Regions from separate parts of the Streptomyces sp. NPDC127108 genome, predicted to be linked through region 3. Evidence: riboswitches for the same ligand, from Rfam matches in the RefSeq annotation. Region 3 holds a riboswitch; each other region holds the start of a gene.

Region 1 (3,266 bases), on a different contig from region 3:
CTCTTGTTCTCTTGTTCGCGCGTCTCGTCGCATTCTTCGCGCGTCTAGCCGCACGCCTGATGACGCATATGAGGTCGCACGCCTGGCCGTGCATTCGGTCGCACACCTCACACGTATTCGGCGCGTACTCGAATCCGAAATGCAGGCAGCGAAAAATTCCGTCCGCGAACACGTATCTCTTTGTATACGGCGCCGCCGTTAATTCCGGACGCTCACCGTGTTGACGGCATGTTGCGAATCCCTCACACGTCCGGCGCGGGGGCCGATCCGCGGCCGGTGCGCCGCGGGGGTCCGTTCCGCGTGCAGCAGGGTGAGCGTACGGGCCCGCTCGGCGTCGCCGCGGGCCACGGCGTCGACAACGGCGGCGCGCTCGGACCAGGTCTGTGCGGGGGCGGCCTGGGGCTCCGTGACGTACATCCAGGCGATCTTGTGGCGGAGCTGGGTGAGCAGGGTGATCAGGCCGGGGCTCGATGAGGCCTGTGTGAGCGTCTCGTGGAACCAGCCGTCGAGCGAGCGGAGGTCCTCGGCACCGCCGCGCCGGGAGCGCTCCTTGCCGAGCCGGACGAGCCCGCGCAGGACCTTCAGATGGGCGTCGGTGCGGCGCTGGGCGGCGCGGGCGGCCGCCAGGGGCTCCAGGAGCGCACGGATCTCCAGGAGGTCGGCGGCGTCCTGCTCGGTGGGCTCGGCGACGCAGGCGCCCGCGTGCCTGCGGGTCACGACGAAGCCCTCGGCCTCCAGCGTGCGCAGCGCCTCGCGCACGGGGACGCGGGAGACGCCGTAGCGGCGGGCGAGCAGTTCCTCGGTGAGGCGCGTGCCGCGTTCGTAGACACCGGAGACGATGTCGTCCCGGATGGCCGTGCATACCGAGTGCGCGGGAATGCGCATGACGGACCTCCGCTTTAATGCCCGCGAAACGCGTTGGTCGACGCGTCGGCCGACGCGTCGAATGGCGCTCGTTCAACGACTCCATGGACCCTGCCGCCATGAACTCTATTGCAGAAGGCCGGATTTTCCGACGGGAGGCCGGAATCCATGGATATCTTTTGGCCAAAAGGGCGCGCATACGCATGAAAGCCCCGGCTCGGGTGAGCCGGGGCTTTCATGCGTCCGGGAGGGTCCCGGCATCAGGATTCAGACGTTGATGTCGGGATTCGGACGTCGGCGTCGGGATTCGGACGCCCCACGTCGGGGATCAGACGTTGACGCCGTGCGAGCGCAGGTACGCCACGGGGTCGATGTCGGAGCCGTAGTCCGCGCCGGTCCGGGCCTCGAAGTGCAGGTGCGGGCCGCTGGAGTTGCCCGTCGAACCGGAGAGGCCGATCTGCTGGCCCGGGGTGACCGTCTGGCCGACCGTGACGCTGAGGGACGACATGTGGCCGTACTGCGTGTACGTGCCGTCGTTGTGGCGGATCACGACGTTGTTGCCGTAGGCGCCGCCCCAGCCGGCCTCGACGACGGTGCCCGCGGCGACCGCCTGGACCTGGGTGCCGGACGCGGCGTGGAAGTCGACGCCGGTGTGGCTGCCGGAGGACCACATGGCCCCGCCGGTCTTGTAGCCGGTGGAGACGTAGCTGCCGTCGATCGGCGAGACGTAGGAGCCGAGGCGCTTGCGCTCGGCCTCGCGGGCGGCGCGCTCCTTGGCCTCGCGCTCCTTCTGGGCCTTCACCTTCGCGGCGGCCTCGGCCTTCCGCTTGGCCTCGGCGGCCTTGCGCTTGGCCTCTGCGGCATCGGCGCGGGCCTCGGCCTCGGCCTTCTTCTGCGCGGCGGCCTCGACGGCGGCGTGCTTCTGCGCGGCGGCCTGGGCGTCGATCTCGCCGGCCAGGGAGTCGCCGACGGAGATGGACTGGGTGAGGCCGGTGTGCGCGTACTCCGCGGAGCTGCCTTCGGCGGCGAGGGCCGGCGCGGCCAGGCCCGAGATGACTCCGGTGGTGGTGAGCGCGGCGACGCCCGCGGCGCTGGCGGTCGTACGCGAGATGCGGCTCGGACGGCGGTGCTTGCCGGTCGGGCGGGTGAACGCCATGAAGCGGCTGATCCTTTCCTTCCTTCTCGCCTACCGGGTTAGCTGACGGGTTCGGAGCAGGAAGGTCTCCTACGGGCTCCTCGCCTCGCGGCAAGGGGTCCGATTCACCCCAGGGGACGTGTGGGTCCCCGGCTCCCCTGGCTCGCGCCGTACGGGGACTCGGCGATGGCTGTCCGGTGCCGCGGACGCGGCGTACTGCCTGACGGACAGCCGGACCGACGCTAAACGCCTCATCTTTCAATCGACAAACGAATCAGGCCTTTTGTAGCGCACGCCACAGGCCAGACGAGCAACCTCCATGTCAATTCGGACATATGGCGGCATGCAGGGACCCCAGTGGCTTCCTGAGCCGCTGGGGTCCCTGTTCCCACGAGGCGTTGATGCCGCTATGTCCAGCTTTACGTCAGCAGCTCGCCGCGGCCTGTACGCCGCCTTGGACGCCGCCGGAACATCGCCGCATCGCCGCCGGCCGATCCCGGCAATCAGCCGGTGACCACCGTCACTTCACCGATGCCGAGCGCCTTGACGGGCTCCTCGATCTGCGCGGCGTCGCCCACGAGGACCGTCACGAGCCGGTCGTCCGGGAAGGCGCTCACGACGGCCGCGGTGGCCTCCACGGTGCCCGTCTGCGCCAACTGGCGGTACAGGTGGGCCTGGAAGTCGTCCGGCAGGTGCTGCTCGACCTGGTCGGCGAGGGTGGCGGCGACGGCCGCCGCCGTCTCGTACTTCAGCGGGGCGACGCCGACCAGGTTCTGCACGGCGACATCGCGCTCGGGGTCGGTCAGGCCCTCCGCGGCGAGCGTGCGCAGGACCTTCCACAGGTCGTCGAGGGCCGGGCCCGTGTTGGGGGTGTCCACGGAGCCGCTGATGGCGAGCATCGCGGCGCCCGTGGCCCCCTCCGGGGACGTGGGGGCGGCGGAGCGCAGCACCTGGGCGAAGGCACGCACTCCGTAGGTGTAGCCCTTCTCCTCGCGCAGGACGCGGTCCAGGCGCGAGGTGAGGGTGCCGCCCAGGCAGTACGTACCGAGGACCTGCGCGGACCACACGCGGTCGTGCCGGTCCGGGCCGACGCGGCCGATGAGCAGCTGCGTCTGGACGGCGCCGGGGCGGTCCACGATGACGACGCGGCCGCGGTCGTCGGCGGTCACCGGGGGCACCGGGCGCGGCTCGGCCGTCCCGCCGGTCCAGGCGCCGAGGGTGTCGGCGAGGACGGTGTCCAGGTCGATGCCGGTGAGGTCGCCGACCA
Region 2 (3,266 bases), on a different contig from region 3:
AACTCCTCGACCGGCACGGACGGGTCGTCGTAGTGGGTGTAGTAGAGGTCGATGTAGTCGGTGCCGAGGCGGCGCAGCGACTCCTCGACGCCGGACTTGATGGTGTTCGCCGCGAGGCCCTTGTAGTCGGGGTGGGCGCCGACCTTGCTGGCGATGACGACGTCGGAGCGGTTGCCGCGCGCGGCGAGCCAGCGGCCGAGGACGGTCTCGGACTCGCCGCCCTTGTTGCCGGGTGCCCAGGCCGAGTACACGTCGGCGGTGTCCACGAAGTTGCCGCCCGCGGCCGTGTAGGCGTCGAGGACGGCGAAGGACTGTGCTTCGTCGGCGGTCCAGCCGAAGACGTTGCCGCCGAGGGCGAGGGGGAAGACTTCGAGGTCGGAGGAGCCCAGCGGGCGGAGTGTGGTCATAAGGGGCTCAACATCCGCACCGGGGAACGAATTCCGTGTGTGGCCCACGGAAATCCGCGGCTCCGCTCCGGCCGCCGTGGGCCCCGACCGGCGGCCCTGGCGTCGGGGGGTCGTCGCCAGGACCGCCGGAGCCGGTGGGGTGTTACGGGTTGAGGCCCTTGCCCTGCAGCCAGGCCAGCGGGTCGATGTTGGCGCCGCCGCTGGTGTGGACCTCCATGTGGAGGTGCGGTCCGGTGACGTTGCCGGTCGCGCCGACGCGGCCGATGACCTCGCCCGTGGTGACCTTCTGGCCGACGCTGACGCTCATCGAGGACTGGTGGCAGTACCAGATTTCGGTGCCGTCCTTGAGTTCGAGCACCGTGCGGTAGCCGTACGAGCCCGACCAGCCGGCCGACTTGATGGTGCCGGTGTGCACGGCCTTGAGCGGCGTGCCGGTAGGGGCGGCGAAGTCCAGGCCGGTGTGCTGGCCGGAGGACCACATGGATCCGGAGTCGCCGAAGTGCGAGGTGAGGGTGTACGAGGAGGTGGGCAGCGAGAAGCTCTTGGCGAGCTTGGCGAGGCGCTCCGCCTCGGCCTTCTTGCGCGCGGCCTCTTCCTTCTTGCGCTTCTCCTCGGCGGCCTTGGCCTTCGCGGCCGCCTTCGCCTTGTCCTGCTCGGCCTTGGCCTGCTCGGCGGCCTTCTTCACGGCGGCGTCCTCGGCCGCGATGCGCTGGGCGTCCTCGGCCTGGTGCTGCTGGTTCTCGGCCTGCTGCATGATGCGGGCGCGCAGGGCCTCGCCGGCGCCGGTGGTGCCGCGCTCGGCGTCGGCGGTGGTGACGCCCGCGGAGCTGAGCGGCGCGGCGGCCGCGACGGTGGTCGTGTCGGAGCCGTCGTCGGAGCCGTCGGATATCAGGGAGCCCACGCCCGGCAGGGACTTGGCCTCCGGGAGCTGGTCGGTGACGGCCGACATGTCCGGCATGGCGATGGAGACCGGCGGCTTGCCGCCCTGCGCGGTGGCGATGCCGCCCGCGCCCACGGCCGCGATGACGCCGACGCCGAGGACGGTGGAGCTGCGCGCGAGTCCGCCGCCGCCCTTCTTGTGGACCCGGTGCCGGCCGCGCACGGGGCGGATGGACTCCGCGGTGGGGTTCCACTCCTCCCACGGCTCCTGGGGGGCGTACCCGCCGAATCCCGCGGGACCTTGCGGTCCTTCTTCGGAGTCGTCGTTCGGTACGTAGAGCGCTTCGGGGGCAGGCCGGTTGGACGCCACTGGGGCGCACTCCTTTCCTTCCTTCTCGCCTACCGGGTTAGCTGACGGGTTCGGAGCAGGAAGGTCTCCTACGGGCGTGGTGCGTGCCCGATTCACCCCAATGTGGTGGTTCCCCGGCTCCCTTGCGGGATTAGGCGCGTGCGCACGGAGCCGACTTGAGTGCCGGCTGGGACGACCGCGCTGCGTTATCGAACGTTAATAGACGGCGGTGCCGTATTCCAAGCCGTTCCGACTGATCGTTAACGCTTACGCTACGAACACAAGGGACATCAGCGGCTGGAGTAGGGCGAGTTGAGCGGAGACCATGACGCACCGCAGCGTTCTGGATCTCCACGGCTTGCTGACATCACGTCAATCACGCTGCGGAGGGGTGCCCTTCAGTCACCGACCGTCACCGGACGGCGTACGGCGAGCATCGCCAGGTCGTCCGTGGCGCCGCCCCCGGTGTGCCGGCGGACCTCGTCGACGAGGGTCGCGAGGAGCGAGTCGGGGCCCGCGGGGCCGGGAAAGATCCGGCCGCCGAGCCGGGTGGCGGGGACGTAGAACTCGCCGTCCTCGTCCCTGGCCTCGGAGAGCCCGTCGGTGTAGAGCAGCAGCGTGGCCCCCGGCGGGAACGGGCTCTGGTCCGCGCGGTCCGGCCAGGTGCCGAGTTCGCCCATGCCGAGCGGCAGCGCGGGCTCGGACGGCGACAGCACGCACAGCCGCCCGTCGGCGCGCAGCATCAGCGGTTCGGGGTGGCCGCGGTTGATGATCCGTACGGTGCCCTCGTCGCCGCGCGGGACCTCCACGAGGACCGCCGTGGTGAACCCCTCGAAGGCGTCGAGCCCGTCGCGCCGCGTCCCCTCCCGCGCAAGGGCACGCTCCAGGCGCTGCGCCACCGCCTCCAGCGTGGCCTCCTGCTCGGCGGCCTCCCGGAAGGCGCCGATGACGACGGCGACGGCGGCCACCGCGCCCATCCCCTTGCCCCGTACGTCACCGACGACGAGCCGCACCCCGTGCGGGGTGTCCTGCACGGCGTACAGGTCCCCGCCGATGAACGCGTCGGCCTCCGCGGCCTCGTACCGCGCGGCGATGTCCAGGCCGCCGATCCGCGGGTCGGGCTGCGGCAGGACCGCGCGCTGGGTGGCCTCGGCGATGGAGCGGGCGGAGGCGAGGCGGGCGTCGCCGCGGCGGACGACCCGGTTGATGACGACGGCCAGCGCGCCGACGGTCAGCATCGTCAGGAACTCGGTGATGACCTGCACGTCGGCGGCGCCGTCGACGCGGTGGCTCAGGCGCAGCAGGAGCATGGCGGCGCAGGACACGGCGGCGGTCGCGACGGTGGTCCGAAGCCGGAAGAACGGGGCGGTGATCAGGGGTGCCGCGGCGAACAGCGGGGACGCGGTGAACTCGGGCGGCGTGAGCATGTCGAAGCAGATCCCGGCGACGAGGAGGAGCGGGGGCAGCGCGCGGACGAGGGCCCGCTCGCGGGGCAGGGCGCGGGTGGTGTCGCCGGGGGCGACGGTCGGCCGGGGGCGGCGTGCCTTGCGGGGGCGCGGACCGGGGCCGGGGCCGGGACGGGGACGGCCTGGGCCGGGACCGGGGCGGCCTGGGCCGCCGGACTCCCCGCC
Region 3 (3,266 bases):
GGGGCGCCCGTGCTGCGGCCGGCACCCGGCCACGGCGACGAGACGGACAACGTGACGACGCTGCTGGCCGAGCGCGAGCTGGCCCTGCACCGGCTGGCCGCCGAGGCTGTGGACGCCTGGGCCACCCGCGACATCGGGCCGTTCCGCGTCACCGCGGTGCCCGCCGTCGACGGCCTTGGCGACCCACAGCTGAACTGGGTGGTCGAGGCCGACGGGCAGCGGGTCTTCCACGGCGGCGACACGATGTTCCACGGCTCCTGGTGGCTCGTCGCGCGCCGGTTCAGCCCGTTCGACGCGGTCTTCCTGCCCGCGAACGGCCCCGTGGTCGACGCACCGCACCTGCAGCCGCCGAGCCCGTTGCCCGCCGCGATGGACCCGGAGCAGGCCGCCGCGGCAGCGGAGATCCTCGACGCCCGGTACGCGGTGCCGATCCACTACGAGCCGGAACAGCCCGACAAGATCGCGGGCTACACCGAAGTCCTCGACCCGGAGAACGAGTTCCGCGCGCACGCCGGGCCGCGCGCACGCGTCCTGGCCGTGGGGGAGTGGCTGGACCTGGCCACATGATCGGAAGCCCGGCGAGGCAGGGCTGCGCCCCGGTTCAGAGGAAGGCGCGCGGCAGGCGAGGCGGGACGGGGGCCTAGTAGGGGCCGTTGACGTTGTCGATCGAGCCGTAGCGGTCGGCCGCGTAGTTGCAGGCGGCGGTGATGTTGGCGACGGGGTCGAAGCTGTCCATCGACGTGCCGGGCAGGCGGTAGGCGGCGAAGGTCGGGTCGATGACCTGCAGGAGGCCCTTGGACGGGGTTCCCGCGGCGGCGTTGGAGTCCCAGTTGTTGGTGGCCAGCGGGTTGCCTGAGGACTCGCGCATGATGTTGCGGTGGATGCCCTCGTAGGAGGCGGGGATGCCGTGCTGGGCCAGGATGTCGAGCGACTCCTTGATCCAGCCGTCGAGGTCGTTGGTGTACGCCTTCGGGGCCGGGGCGGCGGCGGGCTCGGCGGCGAGCGTGCCGTCACGCTCGGAGCGGTCCGCCCGCCCGTCGGCGGTGTCCGGCTTCTGCGCGGGCTTGGCAGGGTTCTTGCCGCCGAGGGTGAGCTTGAGGCCGGGGCGGATCATCCCCGGGTCGTCGCCCAGAACGCTCCGGTTGTCCTGGTAGAGCTTCTTCCAGCCGCCGCTCACGGAGTGCTCGCGGGCGATCGTGGAAAGAGAGTCACCCGCGGCGACCACATAGGTCTTGGGCGCCGCGGCGGGCTGGGCGGCCGTGCCGGCCTGTGCGGCGGCGGTGGCGTCGGCCGCGCCGAGCACCGGGAGCGCGAGCACGGCCCCGCCGGTGCCCGCGACGGCGATGCCCCGGGCGAGCGGGCTGGACTTGGGGCGGCGGTGCTTTCCCCTTGCAGGCATGACGAATTCCTCTCCGTCGCCTGCGAGGTGAGCTGTCGGGTTCGGACGGGAGATGTCCGGCCGCACATGCGAGTGCGACTTCACCCCGAGCCGTTCCGGAATCCGGACCGGCGTCTTACCTGGGTCCCCCGCTCCTGCCATGCGAAGTGAGTGAGTGGGTGGGAGTGTTTCCGGACAGCGGCAGGATTCGGCGTTCCATCCGGATTGACGGCGACGTTAAGCGAGAAAACGCGGACGGAACAAGACCGGAAATCAAACGGGAAATCAGCGAAGCTCATCCCGGAGATCCACAACCTCTCGCACGCTTTGATCAAAAACCCCAACTTTCTTTGCGTGGAACGGAAGTGCGTTCCACGACTCCCGGCGGGGCGCAGCCGCCCCCGGCCGACCGGCGTGACCCATTTCACTGAATGGAGTGCGGGCCGGAACGTGTCTCGACGGCGCAGCAGAGCGTGCTATTCCGCCCAAGTGCCACACAATGCAGGGAGCACTTCGTGTACGCCATCAATGGCGCGAGAAAGTGAATTCCGGAGCAAAGTCGGACAAACCCTAAAGGTCTGCTTGGTCGCACACCGCTGCTGGTGAGCTGGCAAGGACGCTGATGCCTGCAGCTGGAGCCTTACGCCCACGAGGCCAAGATCTAGCCGTTCGCCCCGGACGCCCACGCTCCTAGGGGCGCCCGCAAGCAGCACCGGCGACCGCGCGTAGCCAGTTTGTCTACCGGCACGAACGGGGGCTGTGAGAAAACCGGCCGTCCGCTGAAATGCCTGAGGCACGGCCTGAACCACCCGCTGCCGACGAGGGCGGGGGTGTGCGCAGTGGCGCCGTGACTCAGCTTCAACTCACGGACGGAGAAACCGTCATGAAGCGAACGGAGAACTTCTCATGAAGCGCAAGATCGCCAAGACACTCGGCACATTGTCGCTGGCGGCGACAACTGTACTGAGTGCAGCCGCAACTGCTCCTGCCGCGGCCCGAGGTGGTACGCCCACCCCGGATCTGGCATTCGCTACTCCGGTTTCTGCAGTAGACACCGAGACACCGGAAACCGACATCCAGGCGAACAGGGGTGCCAATGCGGGAATCAGCAACTCGTGGGGATTCGTCAAGTTCTACCACCGGGGCGACGTGTGGCACATCTACGACGCGGACGCCGACGGATACTGCGTCGTGCAGCACGTGAGGTGGCGTCAGGACGGGCGCTACCGGGCGTACTACCGCCGTGCGTGCGGCAAAGGGACCAATAAATCAGGTGTGTTCAATATCCGTGAGGGAAAGCGGGTCAGGCTGAGTATCTGCCTGGCCCGCAAGGGGCATCCGATCGCCAGGTGCAGCAGCGGCCACGCCTACGGCAGGGCCTGATCGGACCCGCGCCCAAAGACCGTCCCGTAACTGCCCCGGCAGGGGCGGCCCAGGGGGCAGCCCGTGGTGAGACGGCCGACGCGTCGGCACTGCGAGCCCCGCAGGTGCAGTTCATGGACGCTTCGTATGACGACCTGTGGCCCGGTCGGCGGCGTGCGGCCGGGAATTCCCCGGCAGCGTGAGTGAGCGGCCGACGTCGGGGGAGTGGTGAACACCGCGCATGCCGTGACGGGTGCTGCCGCTGTGCTCCCCCCCGGGGGGGGGCTCAGTCCGCGATCCAGTTGCCGTGGAACCCTTCCGGCACGCGGGCGGGGAGGTGCACCGTCGCCACCGGTTTCCGCAGGTCGGTGGCGTCCAGGATCACCAGATCGCTTCCGTCGCGTGCGCGGTCGTAGACGTACGCGATGAGCCAGTTCGGGGGCGCGAACACGGCTTCGGAGGGACGATATCCCTCGCCGGGCTCGAACGCGGTCGAACCGCCCGCGTGGAGGTCGTACCGCACGAT

What was found. A riboswitch is a leader RNA that binds a small molecule or an ion and turns the genes downstream of it on or off. The one in region 3 is predicted to bind cyclic di-AMP.
Region 1: it holds a riboswitch for cyclic di-AMP, as region 3 does, so the genes downstream of both, ACFVHO_RS37185 (M23 family metallopeptidase) here and ACFVHO_RS22445 (transglycosylase SLT domain-containing protein) in region 3, are expected to answer to the same signal.
Region 2: it holds a riboswitch for cyclic di-AMP, as region 3 does, so the genes downstream of both, ACFVHO_RS14640 (M23 family metallopeptidase) here and ACFVHO_RS22445 (transglycosylase SLT domain-containing protein) in region 3, are expected to answer to the same signal.

Annotation. Positions count from the first base shown of each region.
Region 1 covers NZ_JBHXTE010000065.1:34,627-37,892, forward strand. Annotated here, with positions in the region: gene ACFVHO_RS37180 (GntR family transcriptional regulator) at 199-885, opposite strand; gene ACFVHO_RS37185 (M23 family metallopeptidase) at 1,193-2,020, opposite strand; cyclic di-AMP (ydaO/yuaA leader) riboswitch at 2,034-2,195, opposite strand; gene ACFVHO_RS37190 (M16 family metallopeptidase) at 2,503-3,266, opposite strand, start outside.
Region 2 covers NZ_JBHXTE010000015.1:22,176-25,441, forward strand. Annotated here, with positions in the region: gene ACFVHO_RS14635 (aldo/keto reductase) at 1-407, opposite strand, end outside; gene ACFVHO_RS14640 (M23 family metallopeptidase) at 550-1,656, opposite strand; cyclic di-AMP (ydaO/yuaA leader) riboswitch at 1,668-1,803, opposite strand; gene ACFVHO_RS14645 (PP2C family protein-serine/threonine phosphatase) at 2,034-3,266, opposite strand, start outside.
Region 3 covers NZ_JBHXTE010000026.1:2,590-5,855, forward strand. Annotated here, with positions in the region: gene ACFVHO_RS22440 (MBL fold metallo-hydrolase) at 1-567, shown strand, start outside; gene ACFVHO_RS22445 (transglycosylase SLT domain-containing protein) at 641-1,399, opposite strand; cyclic di-AMP (ydaO/yuaA leader) riboswitch at 1,404-1,602, opposite strand; gene ACFVHO_RS22450 (hypothetical protein) at 2,285-2,761, shown strand; gene ACFVHO_RS22455 (carotenoid oxygenase family protein) at 3,027-3,266, opposite strand, start outside.